DNA from 4 places in the Paenibacillus donghaensis genome. Region 3 is predicted to be linked to each of the others. Evidence: riboswitches for the same ligand, from Rfam matches in the RefSeq annotation. Region 3 holds a riboswitch; each other region holds the start of a gene.
The links. Region 3 has a riboswitch for cyclic di-AMP ahead of B9T62_RS13715 (APC family permease). Riboswitches for the same ligand answer to the same signal wherever they lie in the genome.
Positions count from the first base shown of each region.

Region 1: another riboswitch for cyclic di-AMP. It lies ahead of B9T62_RS32500 (C40 family peptidase); the one in region 3 lies ahead of B9T62_RS13715 (APC family permease).
Region 2: another riboswitch for cyclic di-AMP. It lies ahead of B9T62_RS13105 (NfeD family membrane protein); the one in region 3 lies ahead of B9T62_RS13715 (APC family permease).
Region 4: another riboswitch for cyclic di-AMP. It lies ahead of B9T62_RS32150 (resuscitation-promoting factor); the one in region 3 lies ahead of B9T62_RS13715 (APC family permease).

Region 1 is NZ_CP021780.1:7,160,043-7,166,179, reverse strand. Features, by position in the region: gene B9T62_RS32510 (hypothetical protein) at 1-252, shown strand, start outside; cyclic di-AMP (ydaO/yuaA leader) riboswitch at 472-609, shown strand; gene B9T62_RS32505 (C40 family peptidase) at 667-1,095, shown strand; cyclic di-AMP (ydaO/yuaA leader) riboswitch at 1,464-1,606, shown strand; gene B9T62_RS32500 (C40 family peptidase) at 1,612-2,103, shown strand; gene B9T62_RS32495 (GNAT family N-acetyltransferase) at 2,365-2,865, shown strand; gene B9T62_RS32490 (c-type cytochrome) at 3,028-3,384, shown strand; gene B9T62_RS32485 (4a-hydroxytetrahydrobiopterin dehydratase) at 3,508-3,795, opposite strand; gene B9T62_RS32480 (hypothetical protein) at 4,032-4,325, opposite strand; gene motA (flagellar motor stator protein MotA) at 4,529-5,335, shown strand; gene B9T62_RS32470 (flagellar motor protein MotB) at 5,319-6,137, shown strand.
Region 2 is NZ_CP021780.1:3,046,382-3,052,518, reverse strand. Features, by position in the region: gene B9T62_RS13110 (flotillin family protein) at 1-1,365, opposite strand, end outside; gene B9T62_RS13105 (NfeD family membrane protein) at 1,388-1,924, opposite strand; cyclic di-AMP (ydaO/yuaA leader) riboswitch at 2,092-2,277, opposite strand; gene B9T62_RS13100 (spore germination protein) at 2,553-3,977, shown strand; gene B9T62_RS13095 (GerAB/ArcD/ProY family transporter) at 4,014-5,108, shown strand; gene B9T62_RS13090 (Ger(x)C family spore germination protein) at 5,105-6,137, shown strand, end outside.
Region 3 is NZ_CP021780.1:3,182,971-3,189,107, reverse strand. Features, by position in the region: gene B9T62_RS13725 (DsbA family protein) at 132-863, shown strand; gene B9T62_RS13720 (disulfide oxidoreductase) at 860-1,327, shown strand; cyclic di-AMP (ydaO/yuaA leader) riboswitch at 1,531-1,688, shown strand; gene B9T62_RS13715 (APC family permease) at 1,814-3,631, shown strand; gene B9T62_RS13710 (iron-hydroxamate ABC transporter substrate-binding protein) at 3,962-4,987, shown strand; gene B9T62_RS13705 (FecCD family ABC transporter permease) at 5,167-6,137, shown strand, end outside.
Region 4 is NZ_CP021780.1:7,089,217-7,095,353, reverse strand. Features, by position in the region: gene yabG (sporulation peptidase YabG) at 1-401, opposite strand, end outside; gene rsmA (16S rRNA (adenine(1518)-N(6)/adenine(1519)-N(6))-dimethyltransferase RsmA) at 556-1,440, opposite strand; gene rnmV (ribonuclease M5) at 1,437-1,988, opposite strand; gene B9T62_RS32150 (resuscitation-promoting factor) at 2,166-3,356, opposite strand; cyclic di-AMP (ydaO/yuaA leader) riboswitch at 3,645-3,872, opposite strand; gene B9T62_RS32145 (TatD family hydrolase) at 4,070-4,840, opposite strand; gene B9T62_RS32140 (HD domain-containing protein) at 4,892-6,137, opposite strand, start outside.

The DNA of each region.
Region 1 (6,137 bases), 4.0 Mb from region 3:
ACGGCTGGAAACGGAATGTTCTCTTCGCTGCTGATTGCCTTTCAAGTTCTGTTCTCAGCAATCTTAATATCGCTTGTACTGGGGGCTGGCGGATTAGCCCTGCTGCTGATTAGCGGCCTCACTGGTATTTTTGCTCCGGGCCTATCTGCACTCCTGGTCCGCCAGCTCTGCCCGCTTCCTGCCACCCTGTTCCGAATGTGGGGAGTAGCTGCCCAATATCATCTATGGCACAGCAAGCGCTTTCCACAATAATACAGGCAATATTTGGACATAATAGAAAACCACTGCCTCCAGGTTTGGGACAGTGGTTTTTTTGTTGTGCACATCTGCTTAGAAGATTTGCAAAACTCTAAATCCTCTGATACAATGATGCCTGTACTACTAGTAACAACTTTGTAATCTTTTGAATTGTTTTATTCATAATTGCATGCAAACCGTCGGTTCTGACAACGATTGAAAGTCACTATTCTGGTGCATAACACGCCAAATTCCCTGCACCGGGAAGTGGGGGAACCATATTTTGGGTGAATTGATCTCGTAACAGAGGGATCATAGGGAATCTTCTACCGAACCCTTAAGCTAACCTCGCAGGCCTTGGAAGGAGTACATCTTTTGAAGATTCAGTTCTTTAAGAAAAAATTCGTCGCAGCTGCATTAGGGCTTGTTATGGCATTCTCGATTGGCGGAGGCAGCGCTTTTGCCGATTCTAAGATGGACAACGTTATTACAAAAACACTGGGAACGACATATAGAACCGGAGGAACAACCACATCCGGATTCGATTGCTCTGGATTTACGAAATATGTCTTCACCAAGATGGGCCTCAGCCTGCCGCGCACCTCGAAAGCACAATATAATGTTGGAACTACTGTATCGAAAAGTAAATTGCGCTCCGGCGATCTGGTATTCTTCAACACGCTCGGCAACGGAATTTCTCATGTTGGAATTTATGTTGGCAATGGCAAGTTCGCGCAGTCATCCTCATCGCGTGGTGTTACCATCACTTCCTTGAGTCAAGCCTATTGGGCCAACCGCTACGTTGGCGCCAAAAGAGTTATGAGTACGTCCTCGTACCAAGCTGTGGCCTACGATTGAAATTTCCCCACAACCTTAACCCCTATCATAGACTTAACCACCCGGACTTGATTATTGTCGTAATCAGGTTCGGTTTTTTTCTTTCCTTATTCTACCTTTTACACCGATCGATCCGTCGCGAAACAGCTTTTCCCCATTATTTCAAGAAAAATTTGTAAAAATACCACAAAGCCGCGTACTCCCCAGTATTTTGCCGCTCTGAATCTCCAATTCAGCTAATATTTCTGCATTAATATGTTATAAGTGATTGCCAAGCGCCAGCTTCTTTGTTACAATAATCGCAGTGAAGTTTTAGTAACATTTTTGTAATTATTCAGTTATGTTTTGCTAAGGTTTTGTCATGTATTGGTTACAAGCTAATCCTAATCAAACAGTATGTGCCGAGTTCCCTAACAATCAGGGAAACGGGGGAACCAACTTTGGGTGAATTGACCTCCTATTCTAAGAGGGGTCATAGGGGACCTTCAACCGAACCCTTAAGCTAACCTCGTAGGCATTTGGAAGGGGTATACACTTTTGAAGAAGAAGTTAGCAGCCGCATTACTCAGCTTTTCCATTGTTCTCACTATGGGAGCAGGAAGCGCTTTCGCCGATTCCAAGATGGATAAGGTAATCGACAACACTCTTGGAACGAAATACGTATCCGGCGGAGTTTCCACCAACGGATTTGATTGCTCTGGATTTACCATGTATGTGTTTGACAAGATCGGCATTAATCTTCCTCACCAATCCGGTTCCCAATACCAGATGGGCACAGCGATCTCACGCAGTGACCTGAGAGAAGGCGATCTTCTATTCTTCAATACAAGCGGCAAAGGTGTATCCCATGTTGGAATTTATGTTGGCGACGACAAGTTCGCACATGCATCATCCAAACGCGGTGTAACCATCAGCACACTGAGTGACAGCTATTACGTTGACCGTTACGTTGGCGCTAAACGTATCATGAGTACAGATGCTTACCATGATGTTGCCAGCGATGTTCAAGACAATGACAATGTTGAATAATAAGTAGCTCTTACAGAAGCTCTTTTCCGAGGTTGTTGCCACAACTCTCCGGGAAGGAGCTTATTTTTGTCTATATTTTTTATTTACCCCTCCCATAGAGTGCCAAACAGTAAATCTGCCGAAAAATCCATTTTAATAAAATATAATTTGTAATTTGTCAAGTTTCAGCCTTGTTCAGTTATTTTTGCGTCGCATCAGGCCGATAGTGGATATAATTTAGATATATCGTATTTCGCACGCGAAAGGAGGCCTCGTTGCCTTATGATCTCTTCCCCCGTTACGTTTCATGTAGTACCGATGGAGTCCGGGCATGGTGAGGATATTTGCCAGTGGGATTACCAGCCGCCGTACAACATCTATGGCTGGATGCCCTGGAAGCAGATGCAGGAGCTTGGCATTGAATTCGGCGACCCTCAGCTTCGTGAAGAACAATATGTATCTGTTATTAATGACCAGGGTGACTTATGCGGATTCGCACAGCTTTTTCCTATGGAAGGCGTGGTTCGGCTGGGAATCGGCATGCGCCCGGAGTTATGCGGCCAGGGGCTGGGCTCTTCATTTATGAACGCCATTGTAAAGAAGGCTCTAGCACGGTATCCGGAGCGGGAGATTGACCTGGAGGTGCTCACTTGGAACCAGCGTGCGATCCGGACCTACCGCAAGAGCGGATTCACCATTACCGACACCTATGAAAAGCGGACTCCGACCGGAGAGAAGCCGTTTTATTGCATGGTCTATGACCCAACGCAACGGCAGAGCTAATGCCTCAATCTCCTATACAATTGAGCATAAACCCTGTTCATTTTTTTGACACAAATACTATGATAACGCTTTAGCATAAGCTATACTATAAGCAGCAGCTTAAGTAAGAAACGGCTTTGCCGTCCTCTACAAGAGGCGGCATCCCTGAAAGGACGGATGACGATGCAAAAATGGATCATGAGCGGTTTGTTTTTTGCCGCCTGTGCCTTTGCGATTGTGCTGATGTTTGCTCTGCCCGGCAAGGAAGAGGTTGCTGAGGAGCAGAAACCGGCTATGCCGGCCGTACAGCTGGACGCCGCAGCCGCTGAGGAGGTAGTTAAGGCCACCTGCATCTCCTGCCACGGCGACCAGCTGCAGGGCGGAATGGGCCCGAGCCTTCAGCAGGCGGGCGCAGAGCATGATGCCGAGGCAATCTATAGCATAGTCACCAAAGGACGCGGACAAATGCCATCCTTCAAGGAGCAGCTGGCTCCCGAGGAAATCGCCAATGTCGCCATGTGGCTGGCCGAGAAGAAATGAACCGAACCCCCGTTCCTTATCTTAGCAATGCACAAAAAACACCCGTGCCCAGGACCTGTTGTTGTCCTAATCGGCACGGGTGTTTGCTATTTATTACGGTGCCCGGCTTATCTGGGCAGCCGCCTAACGGCTTTTGTCATATGCTTCGTTGAATTCATGCGCTTCACGGACATCCAGAGCCGTAATTCCACCAGCTTCATGGGATGTCAGCCGCAGAATCACCGCTTTGTAATCTATCGTGATATAGGGATGATGGTCGAAGGCCTCCGAGATCGTGGCTACCTCATCCACAAAAGCAATGCCCTTCATAAACTGGCTGAACATATATTTGCGCACCAGTGTACTCTCTTCCAGCTTCCAGCCTTCAAGCTTGATTACCTGCTCACGCAGTTCTTCCTCTGTTAATAGCAATTATTTCCCTCCCTTACTAAGAATAGCAACATAACCCGCCAGAATCGCCTACTCCACTTATCTGCTAAATAAAACATCCCTTAGCTTCTGAGGTCCAAGGGATGCGCCAAGATAACGGCAATTTTCGGTTAAATGTATTCTGAAATCCCGGCTAATATAACTCCAAGGCTCTACCAATCTTACCACGGGCTGTTGATTGCGGGCAAATGATGAGACTAAGCCCGGCAGGGCCGGTGTCAGACAAGCACCACCGAAGCCAGATCTTCCTCACCCAGCAGAATGTTAATACGGTGCGTCTCTTTATCATAGATCACAACACCGCTCCCCACTTGAATCACCGGCTCGTTGCCGAGTGCGAAGAATAGGTCCTCTGCCAGTGCCTCCCAGACCTCCATCTTGGATTCCTGCGGCAGTTCCTGCCACTCGTCAGGCTCCATCTCAAAAAATACATACCCGTCCGTAATCCGTCCGACCGCCTCGGTCAGCTCCGTCAAAATTTCACTGTAATCTCTGCCATGTTTCACACCCACGTATATCACTCCGTTTTCTCCACAATGAATAATTACTTACCTTTACCATTATAGCCGAAAATATGACTTCACAAAAAAGCGAATGCTGACGATAAATAAGAATATACGTTAGTCTTTTCACTTTAAGTGTCCCGCCGCTCTTCAAGGATGATAAACGCGGCATAGCCGGATCACTTTTTTAAAACTCATGGACGAGGTGCATAATGGAAATTTCATCAATACTCGGTTTGGTTTTTGGTTTGGTCGCAGTCCTCTGGGGGATGCTGCTGAAGCACGCTCCTCTGGCAAGCTTAAACAACCCCGCCGCCTATGTCATTATCTTTCTAGGTACAGTCGCTTCGATCTTCATGGCCTTCCCGATGTCGGAGGTCAAGAACATTCCCAAGCTGTTTAAGATTCTTTTTGTGAAGAAGAAGATGGTCAGCAAGGCAGAATTAATAACGACATTCATGGACTGGGCTTCCATTACCCGCCGCGAAGGCTTGCTGGCGCTGGAATCCAAGGTAGATGAAATCGAAGACAACTTCCTCAGAAACGGAATGCGGATGATTATTGACGGCAATGATCAGGAATTCGTCCGCGATGTGCTGATGGAGGATATCCATGCTACAGAGGACCGCCATAAGGCGGGGGCACTGATCTTCTCTCAGGCAGGGATGTACGCTCCAACCCTAGGTGTACTTGGTGCGGTTATCGGTCTGATTGCCGCATTGGCCGATATGAGCGACATGGCCAAGCTGGCCCATGCCATCGCAGGGGCGTTCATCGCCACCCTGCTGGGGATTTTCACCGGTTATGTTATGTGGCATCCGATGGCTAATAAGCTTAAGCGGCTCTCCAAGCGTGAAATTGAAGTGCGGTTGATGATGGTGGAAGGCCTGCTGTCGATTCAATCAGGCGTCTCAACGATAGCGATCAACCAGAAGCTGGCGGTCTTCCTTACCCCTACGGAACGGGCCAAACTGAGCAGCGAGCGGGATGGAGGCGGCTCCAGTGAGCAAAAAGACTAAACGACATGAGGAACACGAAGAGCATGCCGATGAATCCTGGCTGCTGCCTTATTCTGACCTGATGACCTTGCTCGTCGCCCTCTTCCTCGTTATGTATGCCATGAGTGCGGCCGATGCCCAGAAATTCGAACAGATGAGCCAGGCCTTCAGCTCGGTCCTGAATGGCGGTTCCGGGATTCTTAACGAATCCTCTGCCACCCCAACCCAAAGTAATTTGGATCAGGGAAAGGGAGAAAAGCTGGACAACGTAGTTGCAGACAATACCGGGGAATCGGAGATCAGCAGGCTGCGCAAGCAAGAGCAGCAAGAACTGGAGAAGCTTAAGAAGCAATTCGATCAGTACATTAAGAATAATGGTCTGACCGCTATGCTGAATACGAAGCTCAACCAATCCCAGCTGACGATTACAATCAGCGACAACGCCTTGTTCGCTTCTGGCCAGGCCTTCGTCAAGGATGACTCCCGTCAGCTGGCCAAGTCCATCTCCACAATGCTGCAGCAATTCCCTGATTATGAAGTCCTTGTTGAAGGTCACACGGATAATGTTCCGATCAACAATTTCAATTATACTTCCAACTGGGATTTAAGTGCTGACCGGGCCTTGGAATTTATGAAGATCCTTCTGCTGAACACGAATCTTGACCCCAGCAAGTTCAGTCCCACCGGACAAGGGGAATACCACCCGATTGCCGACAACAGTACGGCGGTTGGACGTGCCAAGAACCGCCGTGTTGAGGTGTCGATCATCCGGAAATATCAGGATGCCAAGCAGCCTGACGATGTGATCTCCACCACTAAATAA
Region 2 (6,137 bases), 140 kb from region 3:
GGTAAGCGTCTGTGCCAATTCAGGAACTTGGGCCATGATTTTGGCGATATCGCCGGTAATTTTGTTCACGCCGGATGAAGCTCCATCCTGGGATATCACTGTAATCTTATCGACCTTGGCCAGCGGGGAAGCGATTTTGTCAGCCAGCTCTGGCAGAACCTTCAAGAATTCCACTATAAGTGCGGCTTGCGTGAACTGTTTGTACGCTTCAGCTTTCTTCTCCAGTGCCCCCGCTTCCGCCGCACCGGCCAGTTGAACAATTTCCGCGTTGGCTTTCCCCTTCGCCAGTTCTGCTTCCGCTATTGCTAGCCCCCGATTGGTAATTGTGGCCGCCTCTGCTTCCGCCTCAAGAATTTGCCGCTGCTTGGCTGCTTCCGCTCTCATGATCGTAGCCTGGTTCTCCGCCTCAGCAGGCTTGATCACCGTTGCCTCCAACTCCTTCTGTCTCAGCTCAACTTCGATTTCCCGGACGGTCCGGTTGGCCTCCGCTTCCATCTGCGTGATCTTGACCTGTTCGGTAACCAGCGACTGCTTGATTTTGTTCTGCTGCAATTCGTACGCAAGATCCGCTTGTGCTTTTTTCACTTCAGTCTCCAGCTTGAAGTCCGCCTGCTTAATGTTCAAATCCTTCTCGAACAGAGATTCCTTGGCCCGAGCAGCGGTTCCCGCTTCAATGGTGGCCTGATGCGCATTGGCTTTGGCAATGGAGGATTCTTTCTCTGCCTCGGCTTGTTTGATCTGAATGTCGCGTTCCGCTTCCGCCTTGGCGATGCTGGCATCGCGTCGGATGCGCTCAATTTCCGGAACCCCCATATTGTCGATATACCTTTTGTCATCAGTAATTTTCTTAATGGTGAAGCTGACCACCTCAAGCCCCATCTTGTCGAGGTCTTCCGAGCAGGTCTCCCGCATCTTGCTGTTGATTTCGTCAGGTGTCTTTAGAATGGATTCCACTGTTAATTGTCCGATCAAGCCGCGCAAATGGCCTTCCACCGAATGCAGGATAATCGTCTCGCGGTCTTCTTCCGGCCTGTCGATAAACTGCTCACTGGCAGTCAGAATAGCGGTAGGATCGCTTTTAATCTTAATCTGAGCTACCGCCTCTAGGTTGAGCTTGATGCCCTGCCGGGAGAACATCGCCTGCGCAGGGATGACATCGAAGCTCATCAGCATCATGGAGATGGTCTTATTGTTCTGGAAGCCGGGGATGACGAACGTCCCGCCGCCCTGAACCACTCTTTTTCCGCCGAGGCCGTACACAATCATCGCCTGATTGGGCGGAACCTTTTTATAAGCGTTCACAATACTGAACAAAGCCAGCAGGATAACAACAACAATTGCCGAGATTAAATAAAGAATAACCATTCGGTTCGACACTCCCCGTTATTTATAATTGGTCGATTTTCCTCTCGAAGAGGGTTACTGCCGCCATTCCTTTATCCACCTTTAGAATAATCACCCTGTCGCCCCTCACGAGCTGCTGGCCGGTTTCTGCCCGCACTCCAATGGAACGCATCGTTCCATGCAGCACATATTTCATTTCTCCAACAGCTCCATCCATTGCAGAAATGCTGATGTACCCGAGTTGTCCCGCCTGCTCATAATCCATTTTATTCATGCTACTATCATACCGAGTCATCACCCGGGCCAGCACCACATACATCAGACAACCCAGAAGCAAGGCAACCACGGTGCAGATCAGCACCACTGCAAGCATATTCATACCGCTGAACCGGGTAAGCACATAACCAGTGCCACCCCAGACCGCGACAAACACCATTAGAGGGAGTATGGGCACAAAGCCCGGACCACCAGCATCGCCACCTCCCACATGCAGATGACCCGCCAGGCCATGCCCATGAAATCCGCCGCTGAGGAGAAGCATTAATCCAACCCAGAAACACACGATAAATACAGTAACGATAACAATCCCCCCTTTAAAGCATTTTAGATAGTGCCTAATGTCTCTGATTTTCGTTGTTATGAGATTTCTAGTCCTTCATACAGACCAACTTTTCTTTCTGCATGCGCAGCAAAAAGACCACAGAAGCGTCAGGGCTCTCCGTGGTCGGTTAATCGATCATGGCGCTCATCCTCTCTCTTCGAGGCTTACGGGGTTAGCTGACGGATTCGGGCAGCGAGATTGCCCTACCTTGCCAGATCGGCTTCTCAGCACGCAGCAAGGATTCACCCCAAGTGAGCGGCAGCATCAGAGCGAAAGCCGCAATCACCATTGGTTCCCCCGTTCCCACTATCGGAATTCAGCCATTTGAGAACAGTTATATTACATTCGGTTATTGATTGAATCTTACGCCTGTGGCCATTTAATGTAAAACGTTGCGGATGGCAAAAGAAGCCCAAAATGCCCCCTCTTCACGAATGAAGGCGCATTCTTTGGTTTTGTTCTTAAGCGGTCGATGATTTGCTCATTTTCGCTCCGCTTCAGAACTCTTATCTCATTTCTATCACACATTAAAGTTCCCGTCAGGAATATTCTGCAAATCATTCGGGAACGTTAACAGCAAAACTAATCGAAAGGTGAGCGCCTTATAATGACTAACCAAACTCAGACCTCATTTCCTTCTGTAGATCAAAATTCCGATTACATCGAAGCCGCACTGTTCTATACAAGTGACCTCAAAAAAAGATGCTTATCCTTTCACGGAAAGGAAGGAATGGTCATTTATCTGGAGTCTCTCACTGATACAGATTTGATTGAACGAAATGTGATTGTTCCTTTTAGCCGTAATCAGGACAAAGACCTTCCTGAGCTGTTCACAACACTTAGTTTCAGTTTGGAAACAGAACTAAACCAAGGTATTCAGGGGCTTCTTGAAGGAAGCTGTCTTTATTTTTTAGAAGGAACGTCTGAATTTTATGTCCTCTTCACTCCTGCCAAATACGAACGAAGCATTAGCGAACCTGAGAATGAAGGGGTTATTCGGGGACCTCATAACGGTTTTATTGAACAGATGAAGGTTAACTTATACCTGATTCGGAAACAAATAGCATCCCCAAACCTTATTGTCCGCTACTTCACACTTGGAAAATTCGCCCCCAAACAGGTAGGCATGGTATATATGGAGAATATCGCCAAACCTGAATTGATAAAGATTGTAGAATCAAGAATAAAGAAGATTTCGCTCGATTGGGTAATCACCACTGGCTTTATTCAGGAATTGACGGAGGATAACTCCTTCTCCATATTTCCACAACTAATCAATACGGAGCGTCCGGACCATACCTCATCCTATTTACTGGACGGATATGTCGCCCTACTGCTGGATGGGGACCCTACAGCTTTGATTTTGCCGGCGAGCTTCTTCAGCTTTTATCAGACACCGGATGACTATAACAATCGATGGATGATCGCTTCTTTTGTCCGGTTTATCCGTCTGATCGGCTTTGTAACAGCATTTCAGTTGCCAGCGCTCTACATTGCCACTGTTTCTTTCCACTCCAATGTCCTTCCCTTGCAATTGTTCTTTTCGATTCAAGGTTTATTGACCCGGGTCCCTTTTCCTCCGCTGATTGAAGCGATGCTGCTTGAACTTATATTCGAACTGTTGCGGGAAGCAGGACTTCGTCTGCCCAACCGTGTAGGTCAGACTATTGGGATTGTTGGGGGGTTGGTTATCGGGGATGCAATTGTTAAGGCAGGACTGGTTTCTTATTCGATGATCATTGTTGTAGCGTTGACTGCCATTGCATCTTTTCTTATCCCTTCCAACGAAATGAGCTCTGCTATCCGGTTTATGCGGTTTCCATTGATGATTGCTGCCTCATTATTCGGATATATTGGGATATCATTTGGGTTAACACTCATTTTCATACATTTGTGCAAGCTAGAATCTTTTGGGCAACCCTACCTTAGACCATTAAGTCCGTTAAATTTTCAAGGCCTGAAGGATACCTTCGTACGCTTTCCAATTTGGTCCATCCGAAAGAGTACAAGCAACCCAAAAACGAATAAATGATCATTAATCTACACAGTACTTACAGGAGTTGATACGGTGGCTCAAAAAGAAAAAAAGATCACAAGGGGACAACTCTTCCTTTTTATTATTCAAGCCCAAATCGGTGTTGGTATTCTGTCTCTTCCTAACAAACTTAACGAAACTGCCAAAGGTGGAGGTGGACTTTCTGTTTTAGTTGCAGGGGTTATTACCCAACTTGTCATCATTCTCCTGTGGGTCCTGCTGAAGAAATTCCCCGGTCTTAACCTATTCGGTATTTGCATAAAACTTGGAGGCCCGATTATTGGCAGTCTATTGATTATTCTGTACATCGGTTACTTTATTCTGCTTGGCTCCAATATTATGCTTAGTGCCGTTGAGGTGCTCCGGAGATGGATGCTGCAAACTACGCCAAGATGGGCTGTACTAGCTCTTTTTTCTATCATGACTCTCTATCTCGCAAGAGAAAAGCTGACAGTATTGGCAAGATTTTATACGCTAGCTTCCATGCTTTTTATTCCACTGTTTTTATTTATCATCTATGGATTAACTCAAGCCCATCTAGAAAATATGTTACCGCTATTGGAAAAAGGTTTCTGGAATATCGTAAAAGGAGCAAAGGAAACAACCATATCTATGTATGGTTTCGAATTAATGCTGATCATCTACCCGCTGTCTGAAGGTACAGATAAACAAAAATTGATAACGGTCAGTCTCTCTAACTTGTTTGTGACTCTGTTCTATTTCTTCGTGGTCTCTACCTGTCTGATGTTCTTTAACTCCGAGCAAATCAAAATGATTCCCGAACCGGTCATTTACTTAATGAAATCTCTAAGCTTTTTCATTATAGACCGTGCAGATATCTTGTTTTTGCCGATCTGGACCATAACCCTTGTATGTTCTATCGTAAGCTATTGCTATGCAGCGTCCATGGGGTTCAGTGTTTTATTGAGACGGAAAAGCCATCGAAATTTTACTCCGTTTGTGAAAATCATTACATTTATAATCGCGCTTGCGCCAGTCACTTCTGTTGGCATTCATCTACTGGATACAGCCTCTACATATGCTGCCTATCTCTTTATTGGTGGACTCCCGCTGGTAATGTTAATCATTTCTCTATTTATAAAGAGAAAAGGAAGTGGCCTTGCATGAGATGGCGCGTGAAATTAGGAACGTTTGCACTGTCGGTGTTGATTATTCTTTTCCCCCTCAGCCTCACCGGATGCTGGGACCGGGAATATTTGAAAGACTTGCATCTGGCCTACAGTGTGGGGTTTGATCTAAGTGAAAATGGAATGATAAAAGAAACTGTGGAATTAATCATTCCACCTGATATTGAGCAAAAAGCTACTACGAGCGAAATTCATACGAGTTATGGACATAACCTACGTAGTGCCAGCAATGAGATGCGTAATCGAGTGAGGGGAAACATAAGATTTCTTAAAAATGGTTTTCAATTATTTGGAAAGTCAGTGGCCGAGCATGGCCTTTACTCTAATTTGGATGTGAACTTCAGGGATCCAACCAACCCGACATCCAACGTTAGGGTAATTATTGCGGAAGGAAATGCCTCCGACATTCTTGAACAAAAAATGGTTGGGGAATTAAAGATTGGCGAATTCATTACACAAAAGATTGTAAGTCTTGAGGAAATGAGTGTATTTCCAAAAGAAACGTTAGATACCGTGTTCCGATTCCTGAAGGATCCTGGGCAGGACTTTGCTCTTCCCTATATAGCTATAGAAAGCAACGAGATTATCACGAAAGGATTGGCCCTTTTTAATGATCAGTATTATAGCGGGATGCTGAACCCAGATCAGTCAATATTACTAGTCCTACTGAAGGGGCAAAAGGGAAAAAATGCGCGATTCACAAAGAAAATTGTTCTGGGCTATCCGGACAATATACAGGAGTACATTACCATTAATGTAGGTTTAAAAAAAGTGAAACGCAAATTCAAGGTATCGGTTTCTGCTGACGAAAGTGTTGAAGTCAATTTGGAGTTAAAACTTCAAGCCATCGTAGAAGAGTTTCCCGGAGAGCGTTCGTTAAAAGAGAAAGATCTTCAAAAAATTAATCAAGCACTTTCGGAAATTCTCACAAAGGAAGCCGAATCGGTTGTGGAAGAAGTCCAAAAGGCTAACTGTGATATTTTTGGTGTTGGGAGAAAGCTTATTGCTT
Region 3 (6,137 bases):
GGCGGTGCCTTGTCACAGCATGGTTTGCCAGTTTGATTCTTTAATTATATAATTCTAAAATGTACAGAATTCTTATAATTCTTATATATGATTAAATTTCTCCGTCCGCTAAGGACAGAAAGGAACCATCCTTGAGCAAAACAAAAAAACCACAAGTCCAGGCTCCTCAAAAGAGCAAACAGGAGATCCGCCGAGCCCAGCAGGAGCAGGCTAAGCAAAAAACGAGGCTGCTCATTATCGGTTCAGTGGCCGTTGTAGTCATACTCTTTGTAGCCCTCTTCATGCTTACCTCTAGGGACAAGGTAACCAGCTTCAATTATGATGAGATGCCGCGGCTCGGCAGTGCGGATGCGCCGGTCAAGATTGTCGAGTTCGGCGATTACAAATGTCCGGCCTGTTCCCAATTTGCCGGTCTGATTAAACCTCAGCTTGTCCAGGATTATATTGATCAAGGCAAGGCATCCTTCCATTTCGTGAACATGGCCTTCATTGCTACCGATTCGACAACAGCCTCCTTGGCAGCCTTGTCTGTCTATCATCAGGACAACGAAGCCTTCTGGAAGTATTATGACGCCCTCTATGCCAATCAGGGAGCAGAGGATGTGGAGTGGGCTACTGCGGATTATCTGGTTGAGCTTGCCAAGCAGCTGGATCTGGGAATTGATCTGGAGCTGCTGCGCAAAGACATTGATGAGCATACCTACGTGGATGAACTGGACAGAGATATTGAGCTGGCCAAAGACAAAAAAGTTTCCTCTACCCCAACATTATTTATCAACGGAGTGAAGAGCGATAAGGCGTTTGATGCAGCCGCGCTGTCAGCCCAGATTGATGCCGCCCTGGAGAAGGCGGGAACGAAGTGAAGAGCTTCAGTTCCTTCTGCCGCCGCAATGCGCTCTATCTGGCCTGGTTCGTCTCGCTGGTTGCTGTAGCCGGCAGCCTGTACCTCAGTGAGGTGCTGAAATACGAGCCCTGCAAGCTGTGCTGGTTCCAGCGGATCTTTATGTATCCGCAATTGTTTCTGCTGGGCATCGCTACATACCGGGGGGACAAGCGGATTATCCCTTACGTGCTGCCGCTGAGTATTATTGGCGGCAGTATCTCACTGTATCATTATGCAGAGCAGAAAATCCCTGCCCTCAGTGAGGTGCTTCCCTGCACCATCGGTGTTCCCTGCAACCAGGATTATCTGAATCTGTGGGGATTTGTAACCATTCCGCTGCTGGCCCTGATCGCCTTCACTCTGATCACGATTTTGCTGTTGATGGGACGCAAGAGCGATCACGTGGAAACGGATGATAATTCTGAACAATTGATGAATGATTAAGCGAATATTTTTAGTTAAAATTGCAGTCGTTTCCCTAGAAAAACACGGGCCGAAGGGCTAATGAAAGATAATGAAAGAGAATGAAAGAGAGTAACCTACAGGATGATCTATTTGCTCCTTTTGGTACTTTTTTCATTCTTTTTTCATTTATTTCTCCGCTTTACGGAAGGCGGGTTGTAGACTAATATTAGACCTTGTGAGAAGTTGAATATGCGCTGAATTTTCCGCAAGGGAAAACGGGGGAACCACACTTGGCCACAAGGGCCAAAGGGGTGAATCGCAAAGGTCTAGAGGACCGGACCGTAGGGCTACCACAGCCCGAATCCGCCAGCTAACCTCGTAAGCAAAGGTGGGATAATGACCATGCCGTAAGCATGCGGATCATTTCCGTAGGCTTATTTTTGTGCCTGAATTTATGAAATCCACCAATGAAAAGTGCGCGCGGTAACACCGTTTCAACTCACCAAGAGAGGAACTGTTTCTACAATGGTAAGCAAGGTAAAGCGACTATTGATCGGGCGTCCGATGAAGTCGAACGAACTCGATCATGAAAAGTTATCCAAGGTTAAAGCTCTGGCTGTTCTGTCCTCAGACGCACTCTCGTCAGTGGCGTATGGTACGGAACAAATTCTGATTGTGCTGGTAGCGGCAGGCTTCACAGCTATCTGGTACTCGTTGCCCATTGCTATAGCCGTATTGGGCCTGCTGGCTATCCTGATCTTCTCCTACCGGCAGACGATCTTCGCCTATCCGCAGGGCGGGGGCGCCTACATTGTCGCCAAAAACAATCTGGGGATTCCCACAGGCCTGCTGGCCGGAGGCTCGCTATTGGTGGACTATATTCTGACGGTTGCGGTAAGTGCTTCGGCGGGGACGGATGCGATCACCTCGGCTTTTCCAAGCCTGCATAACCATACGGTGCTGATCGCAGTGACGGTTATCCTGCTGCTGACGATCATGAACCTGCGCGGTGTTACCGAATCGGCCTCTTTCATTGCTATTCCTGTATATTTGTTTGTTGTGTCCATCTTTGTATTGATTATCTCCGGTGTGTTTAAATATTTGACCGGTGGTGCCCATGCCGACGTGCCCGAGATTGGGGCTGCGGTGTCCAACGTCAGTCTGTTCCTGCTCTTGAAGGCGTTCAGCTCCGGCTGTTCGGCGCTTACGGGTGTGGAGGCGATGTCCAATGCGATCCCCAACTTCAAAGCACCTGCGGAGAAAAATGCCGCCAAAACGCTGATGATTATGGGAGCCATTCTGGGGCTGATGTTCACCGGGATCACCTTGCTGGCTTACTGGTACGGTATCATGCCGAATGAGAAGTCTACCGTGATCTCACAGATTACCGAATCCACCTTCGGGCGTGGTGCTTTGTATTTCTTCATTCAAGCGATTACTGCGGTAATCCTGTTCCTGGCGGCCAATACAGCCTACTCGGCGTTTCCGCTGCTGGCCTTTATGTTTGCGAAGGATAAATATATGCCGCATGCCTTCATGGTGCGCGGGGACCGGCTGGGCTTCTCTAACGGGATTATTTTCCTCGGTGTGTTGTCTGCGCTGCTGGTGGCCGCTTTTCACGGAAATACTGAAGGGCTGATTCCCTTGTACGCGGTTGGAGTGTTCATTCCCTTCACATTGTCACAGCTGGGGATGATGGTCCATTGGTACAAAAAGAAGCCGAAAGGCTGGCAGCAAAAATTCGTCGTGAACACAATCGGCATGCTGACGACCTTGACGATTACACTTATCTTTATTATCACCAAGTTCTCCAGTGTCTGGGTGGCCTTCATCTTCCTGCCCGCTGTCATGTTCGTGTTCTACCGCATCCACAGCCACTATATGAATACGGCAGATGAGCTGCGGATCTGTCCAGCTACCGATAAGCCGATGATTAAGGGCAGTACGGTAGTAGTTCCTGTTGCGGGTGTGACCCGTGCGGTGCTTCATTCCATCAGTTACGCCAAATCGCTGACGGAGAATGTAGTTGCAGTCTATGTAGGCTTTGATGAGGAAGAGATCTGCAAAATGGAGCAGAAGTGGGAGGAGTGGAACCCCGGCGTCCGGCTGATTGTGCTTCGTTCACGGTACCGCAGTATTCTGCGCCCGCTGGTGAAGTTCATCGACACCGTGGAATGGAAGACAGCGACCACCGACCACATTACGATTCTGATCCCGCAGTTTATCACCAAACACTGGTGGCAGGCAGTGCTGCATAATCAGACCAGCTTGTTTATCCGCTCCTATCTGATGAACCAGAAGGACATTGTGGTCGCAACCGTGCCTTATCATTTACACAAGTAGAAACGGCTACGCCGTCCTTTTGAAGGACGGGGCGTTTCAGCGAGAAATAGAAGGACAATTTATAGCGTGAAACATATAAATTCTTATATTTCAAATAAATCGTTCCTGATTGGCGTTAAGGCGGTCTCCTGAAGTAGGGAGCACCGCCTTTTTCTCTTCTTATGAAGGGAAATATGCAGCCATAGATGAAAGATGAAATTTTGTTTTATGCAAATTTATTAATTTTTATGTTGACATAGATAATGAGAATCAATATCATTTAAGAAAGTGAAGCGGAGGACAACCAACCTTTGACTGACCATGGATGTAAATAAATAGGAGGGGTACTTAATGTTTTTGATTAATAAAAAGGGATCGGCCAGCACTAAGGTAGCGATTACAGCGCTGTTGACAGCCATGCTGTTCTTATCCGCTTGCGGGAATAACAACGCCGGGAATGCAGCTAATGCGGGGGCTACAACGGCTCCAACGGCCGCAGCAGCGACAGAAGCTCCAGCAGCTACGGAAGCTCCAGCCGCTGAGCCTCGGACAGTAACTGATGCGATGGGGCATGAAGTGACCATCCCGGCTAACCCGCAGCGGGTGTTGGGCTCTTATCTGGAGGATTATCTGGTAACGCTTGACGTGACCCCGGTCGCACAATGGTCCATTACTAAGGGTGTTCAGGATTATTTATCCACAGAGCTTAAGGATATTCCTGCTATCAGCTACGATCTTCCGCTGGAGGCAGTTACCAGCTTCACTCCGGATTTCATTCTGATCCAATCGGAAGCCCAGGTGCAGAACGGCCTCTATGATCAATTAAGCAAGATTGCCCCTACCTATGTGCTTGGAGATGAGCTGAACAATGACTGGCGTAAGCAACTGCTTAAGATTGGCGAGCTGCTGAACAAGACAGCCGAGGCTGAGCAAGCGCTCAAGACATACGACGAGAAGGCTGCCGATGCCAAGGAGAAGCTACAAGCCTCCATTGGCGATGACTCTGTAGCCGTATTATGGCTGGCATCGAAGAGCTTCTTCATTGTAGATGCCACACGCAGCAGCGGGGCTGTCCTCTACAACGACCTTGGCGTGACTATGCCTAATCTGGTGACAGATATTCCGGAAGAGACCAGAACGAACTGGAACGCGATATCGCTGGAGAAGCTGTCTGAACTGACAGCGGACCATATCATTCTGGTGAACAGCGACAAGACCGAAGGTGCCGAGATCACGAACAGTGACATCTGGAAGGCGATCCCTGCCGTCAAGGCCGGCCATGTGCATGAGTTCAGCTCGAAGACCAGCTGGCTCTACAGTGGAGCCAATGCAGGCTCTAAGATCATTGATGATACGCTGGCCAGCTTGGTGAAATAAGAACACTGTAATGTGTGCAGGTCCAGTATCCCTGGTGGATATGAAGACCTGCACCTTTTTTTAGCGGATTATTCCCTGAACCGGATTGTACATCAAGAGATTATTTGCGATAATGAGAATGATACTTGTTATCATCTGAAGAATCTAAGGATTGGTTGCTTATGAATAAGGAGACGAACATGGTCCCAGCACCGGATTACACAGACACCACAACACAACCTGCAATGGACAAACCCTTGCAGGCACGCCCGGCAGCGGCCCTCACTATTCTCATTCTGGGGCTTGCTGCCATAGCATTTGGCCTGGCGGCTTCCGTCTCGGTGGGAGCTGCCGATATTAAGCTGGCTACCGTATGGGAAGCGGTATTCCACTTCAATCCCGAGGCGATGCAGCACCAGGTGATCCGGACTTTAAGAATTCCGCGCGCGCTGGCCGGAGCATTGGTTGGTGCCTGCTTTGCTGTAGCGGGGGCGATCATGCAAGGCATGACCCGCAACCCGCTCGCAGACTCCGGCCTGCTCGGACTAAACGCCGGGGCAGGGGTAGCCTTGGCCTTGGTGTTTGCCTTTGCTCCCGGACTGCCGTTTACGTATCTTATGCTGTATTGCTTCCTGGGGGCCGCAGTCGCGTCGTTAATTGTATTCGGCATCGGGTCCATGTCCTATAATGGGCTGACGCCGCTGCGGCTCACGCTCGCCGGAGCGGCTGTAAGTTCCTTGCTGCTGGCGCTCAGCCAGGGCGTAGCGATCTTGTTTCATCTCTCACAGGACATCGCCTTCTGGCTGGCCGGAGGTATTGGCGGCGCCAATTGGACACAGCTGAAGATCATGGGTCCTGTTGTGGGAGCAGCCTTGCTGGCCGCTCTGATGTTGTCCCGTTCCATTACCCTGCTCAGTCTGGGCAGAGATGTGGCCGCAGGCTTGGGGCAGCGCACAAGGCTGGTACAGCTTGGCGGTATGATTGTGGTCACTGTTCTTGCCGGAACTGCTGTAGCAGCGGTAGGGCCGGTTGCTTTTGTCGGACTGATTATTCCGCATATCACTCGTTATCTGGTAGGGGTGGATTACCGCTGGATCATTCCTTGCTCCGCCGTACTGGGCAGTCTGCTGATCATTCTCGCCGATATTGGCGCAAGAATGATTAATGCCCC
Region 4 (6,137 bases), 3.9 Mb from region 3:
TGCTCATACAGACTAAGGCTCTTGTTCAGATAGGACGGGTCACCGTCCAGATGCAACACTTTGCCTGGCACCTCGAAATAAGAGGCCTCCTTGGAGGCCTGCGGCGCTGCCCATGACCCGGAATCTCCCGCCGCTGCCGAGAGTGTGCTGCCGCTGCGCTGGCTCTGCTCCTGACGGTCCCGCTGCAGCTGCGTTAAAGATTCCTTTGCTTTGATCTGTGCCTGCTGCCCCCGCTCCGTTACCCGGGTAGGAGGCACCTGAACCAAGTCGTCCAGCGGTGAATCCGCCAGCAGTCGGAACTCTGTCCCCTTGATAACGGCTCCATTCTGCACGATCTGCTCTACACGAAACGTCAAATCGCCGCCATAGGATTTACGGACGACCAAGTCTCCTAAATTCATTACAAACCACCACCTCTACCCCCATCGTATGGGCAAAAGCCTCTATTGGTTCATAGCCGGAGCGATTTAGAGCGTCTCTTCAAACCTAAGGCTTCAGGATGATTATCACAGATCTTTGTCCTCCGAATCATCGGGTTTGAAGACACCTCCTAGATCAGACGATTCCCGCAGCAAGCAGCACATCGCTTAAGGTGGCGTATTCCTGAAGACTGAGTGTCTCCCCTCGTCTTACCGGTTCTATCCCTGCTTCAGCCAGTAGAAGCTCCAGACGCTCGCGCCCTTCATTCGGGAAGTACCGTGCCTTCAGATTGTTCGCTATCGTCTTGCGGCGCTGCGTGAAGCAGGCCTGCACCACTTCGAAGAAATGCTTCTCATCGGCAACCTGTACCGGCGGCACATCTCTGACCTTCAGACGGATAACCGCAGACTCCACATTCGGCTCAGGAATAAATACCGTACGCGGCACAATGCAGACCAACTCAGGTTCGCTGTAATACTGCACGGCAATACTGAGGCTGCCATACTCCTTGCCTCCAGGTGACGCTGCCATACGCTCTGCAACTTCCTTCTGGATCATGACCACAATGTTCTCCAGCGGCAGCTTCTCCTCCAGCAGCTTCATCAGAATCGGTGTGGTGACGTAATAAGGCAGATTGGCAACCACACTGACCTTGTCCACAGTGGCGAAGTCCTCGGCGAACAGCTCCTGCAGGTTGACCTGCAGCACATCGTCGTTGCGGACCTTCACATGAGGATACGGCGCGAGAACATCACGCAGAATGGGAATCAGCCGCCGGTCGATCTCGACAGCCGTTACATGGCCTGCCGCCATCGCCAGCCGTTCGGTAAGTGCTCCGATCCCGGGGCCAATCTCCAATGCGCCAGAGACTTCAGTCAGTCCGGCCGCATCAACAATTTTATCCAGAATGTTCTGGTCAATCAGGAAATTCTGGCCCAGGCTCTTCTTGAACTTGAAGCCGTAGCGCTGAATGATTTCCTTCGTGCGTTTGGGGGTTGATATTTCTCCATTGCCACTCATGAGGTAATGCCTCCCTGATCAATTTGTGCGAGAGCCCCGGCAAATTCCTCCCGCGTAATTCCAAACATCGCCAGCCGTTTGTACAGCTGCTTGCCGTTGCAATATCCAATGCCCAGCAGATTGCCGAGCGCCATTCTTCTCTCAGCCGCACGGGCGTGTACAAGCATCCCTGCTGCCATAAGATCCTCAATCCCAATCAGGGCGGGTGCCCCTTCAAAAGAGGTGTGCACATGCTCCAGGGCATGGCGGATCGCCTCAGGCGAGGCGTTCTCAACCCCGATATCGCCCTTGCGGGTAGCCTCCTTCTCCGGGATAAAAGCATGCTTGCAGCCTGGAACCTTCGACGAGACAATCTTGCGGATACGTTCTCCCGCATGATCGGGATCGGTCAGGATAATAACTCCTCGGCGCTCCATAGCCAGTGCGACCTTTGCGATCACAGTCCGGTCCACTGCCGATCCGCCGGTCTCAATGGTGTCTGCCTCTACCGCCCGCTTAATGGCGATGGTGTCGCTTTTGCCTTCAACGACGATCAATTCCTTGATCAATGGGTTAACTCCTCTCAAAAACGCAAAAAGAAGAGGATTCGCTCCTCTTCTTTTTGGCTAAAGAATGTATAAGTGGTGAGCGGTTGCTCCGTGATCTCTATAAGAGATTTGGCGTCCATAGTTGCTTTCACCACTATAGCCTATCAACCGAAAATTTGCAAAAGGATGCTGCCAGCCTTAGTTAAGTTCAGGCTTCACCGGACCAATAACGTAAACGGTACGCGATTTGCGACCAAAGTTGCGGGCTTGGCTGAGTGAATCATAATAAATATCCACTTTATGGCCTTTAATGGCACCGCCTGTATCTTCTGCACGGCGGAATCCCAATCCTTCGATATACACCCACCAGCCGATAGGTATTATTCTAGGATCAACGGCAATAGTCCGCCCTTCCGTTACACGTGTGCCGGAAGCCGTGCGTGTTCCAATGCCTGGCTCTTCTGAAGAGTATGCCGTCATCGAGACATTCTTAATCACTTTTTTGTATTCAAAATCTACGCCGGCTTTACTGGTCACATTATTGCTTTTCTCAGAAACCTTGGCAGTCTTGGTTTTAGCTGTGGAAGTTTTGGTTTTGGTTTGGGTTTGGGTTGCAGTAGCTGTTGTAGCAGCCAGGACAGGCACAGGAATTTTTTTGGTTCCGATCGCGATAACCTTGTCTTTGGTTACGGTCTGAACTTCTTTACCAATCATGCGCATAGAGGCCAGTTCTCCATCTTGGTAGATCTTCTCAATATGCTGAATCATGACACCTGGTTTACCTGCTTGTGCGACTCTTACTGTACCCTTTGGGAGGGAGGGGTCTGCGGTCTTGATGACCCGAAAAGGCAGGTTTGTTGTCCGCTGAACGGTTTGCTTGTTGATGCGGAGAATTGTAATCTCCATGTTGGCGGAAACTGAAGTCTCTAACGAAGGGAATATCTTGTCATCGCCATCAACGGCTATGCCAAACTTGCTGATAGCCTTACCGATGGTATCCTCGGTGGTATGCAGCACCTTTGTCGTTCCGTCTGCAACAACACTAAGCTGCTGCGCACGGTTAATCATGACGCGATCGCCATCTTGTATTTCATCACTCAGACCCAAAGATATTTCATCATGCGGCTGCAGCGAAATTTGTTCCTTGGCCAGCACATCGCTAAGCAGCGATTCACGCGTCTCCAGCGTTTGTACATGACCGTCAATAATTACAGAAATCTGTTTCGTAGTGCTCTGACCGTGTACATAAAGCAGAATAATCAGCGCGATCAGAATTGAGAATGCGCCGGCAAGTGAAAGTACGCGAAGATTCACCTGCTCCCACCGTAAAGCGATAGACTTGCTGGATGATTGCGAATCATGGGATACCTCTGGTTGGAATACACCCATTCTCTCCATCCTCCTTACATAGCCCCGTCGTCCAATGTATATTCAAGTTGACTGAATCGTGTTTGACGAAACTAAGTTGAGATTGTCACAGGATACGCAGCCTTAATTGCCTCCGCGTCTCCTGCTCATGGATCGCCTGCCCGGCACAGTTGCCCCCACAGCTGTTATATAACAGTATGCAGGGTTCATTCACAGTATTCAAAACAAAAAAAGCCTAAAAAGAGTTCTTGTGAGGACTCTTTCGTGGCTTCTCCGTGTATCGAAATACGGAATGTTTATGCACGAGGTTTCCTCTCTTACTTGCGCTTACGGGGTTAGCTGTCGGGTTCGGACGAAAGAGAGACGCCCTATCTTGGGTCACCCGCTCACGGCGGTTGCCCTTAAATTCACCCCAAAGACCACGTGAAGAAATCAAATAGTGCCTGCGGCAGTACGTGCTGTACTCGATGTACGGACATGCGGCAGCGCATTATTGGTTCCCCCGTTCTCCTGACGGAGACTCAGCGAGACGATTCATGATCAGTGGCTGTCACAGTAACAACAGTTCACTGCACTGAAAAGATGATATCCTGTTTTGATACATATTGTAAAGCACGATTCAAGCACGTTTAAGCAGATTTAAGGTTAAAATATTGTAATATTCAGGTGTTTTATTGTTAAAAAACATTAATATATCGTCTATACTCCATTTTTCAGCTATTTTTCTCCTGATTTCAGACAATTCCAAATCGTTCCAGTGCGTTCGCATAGGTAATTTGGGCCAATTCCTCCCATTTCATCCCTTTAATTTCCGCCGCAGCCTCTGCGACCAATTTCACATAAGCACTCTCATTTCGTTTGCCTCGGAAGGGATGCGGAGTCAGATATGGGGAGTCGGTTTCGATCAATAGGCGGTCCAGTGGAGTCTTCGCAAGCACCTCTTTAGGCACTCTTGCGTTCTTAAACGTAATCGGCCCTCCGAAGGAGAGATGGAACCCCAGATCCAAGCACATTTTCGCAGTCTCCCAACTGCCGGAGAAGGAGTGCATGACGCCGCCAACCTCATTTGCTTTTTCCTCACGGAGAATTCTTACGACATCCTCATGCGCATCTCTGTCATGAATACAGATCGGCATTCCCAGCTCGCGGGCCAGACCAATTTGTTTACGAAATACTTCGTGTTGCACTTCTTTCGGGGAAGTGTCCCAGTAATAGTCCAGACCGATCTCTCCAATCGCTACCACCTTCTCATGCTTGCAGAGCGAGGCAATCCATTCAAGGTCACCATCCTTCATCGTAACCGCATCCTGCGGGTGCCAGCCAACGGCTGCATAAATATGTTCATACGTTTCCGCAAGCTTCATCGTGGAAGGTATGGTTTCACGGTTAAATCCAATGTTGATCATTTTGCTGACTCCGGCTTCTGTCGCCCGGGCAATCACTTCCTCCCGGTCCTCGTCGAATTGTGGAGCATCCAGATGGGTATGGGTATCAAAAAGAAACATATTTTTCCTCTCCTCACTTGATTTTCATGATGAATTCTATATATTTTTGGATTATTTTGCGAAGATTTCGGCAATGGAATCGGGCAATCTGGTAAGGGCTTTCTTTACCTTATCCTGCGGGAAATACAAATGATATCTTCCCCGGTGAATCCCGCTGATTGACCGTACGATATCCGAAACCTCCGAAATTTCCCTCAGTCGTTCATGCCGGTCAAGCAGCAGAATCTGCTTGCTGTCGAAACCCTCTCCCGGACGGAAGACATCATAAGGTAAATCTGTCGGATAATCAATTTCCAGGTCATATTCTGCATTTAATCCAGCCAGCTTAAAGCTGCTGCGGATGGCTTCAATCATGTCAGGGTCAAGATTCTCCATCTCTACATATTTATACAGTTTACGATGAATAAACCTGCTGCACAAATCGCTCAGCAGCTCGTCTCCCTCCAGTGTCCACTGCATAAAAGCGGTCTGCACCAGTGCTTCATCAAGCATCAGATATTGTTCTACACTCAATTCTGAGCAGAACAGGTCTGCAAGCGGTTCAATCATGAAACGGAAAGCGTAACCTTTCTGCTGCAGCTCCTTAGCCCGGCGGAAGATCTGGCGCAGAATAATTTCCGAGCTGCGGGTCACCGGATGAAAATACACCTGCCAATACATTTGGTACCGTGACATCAGATAGTCCTCGATGGCATGCATACCGGATTCTTTTACCACCACACGCCCATTGTAGGGACGCAGCATTCTCAGAATACGGTCGATATCAATCGTTCCATAATTGACACCTGTATAATGTGCATCGCGCAGCAGATAATCCATTCGGTCCGCATCCAGCGGCCCTGATACCAGATTAACCACTATTTCATGTTCATAGGTTTTGGAGATCACCGAAGCCACCTTGCGCGGGAAATCGGCTTCTACATCACGCAGGATCTCCGTAATCTCCGTGTTCTCCAGAATGATCCGGCAGGTCCAATCTTCATGGTTCATCTCAAAAGCTTCTTCTATAGAATGAGAGAACGGCCCGTGGCCCAAATCATGAAGCAATGCGGCGCATAATGTAAGCAATCTTTCCTCCGGCATCCAATCCTTGTACCCGCTCCGCTCGAACTGGGAAATAATACGACGGGTGATCTCATACACCCCAAGCGAGTGGGAGAATCGGCTATGCTCAGCCCCATGAAAGGTCAGATAGGACGTTCCCAATTGGCGAATCCGTCGCAACCGCTGAAATTCTTTGGTATTGATCAGACGCCAAATAATGGTGTCCTGGACATGGATATAATTATGAACCGGA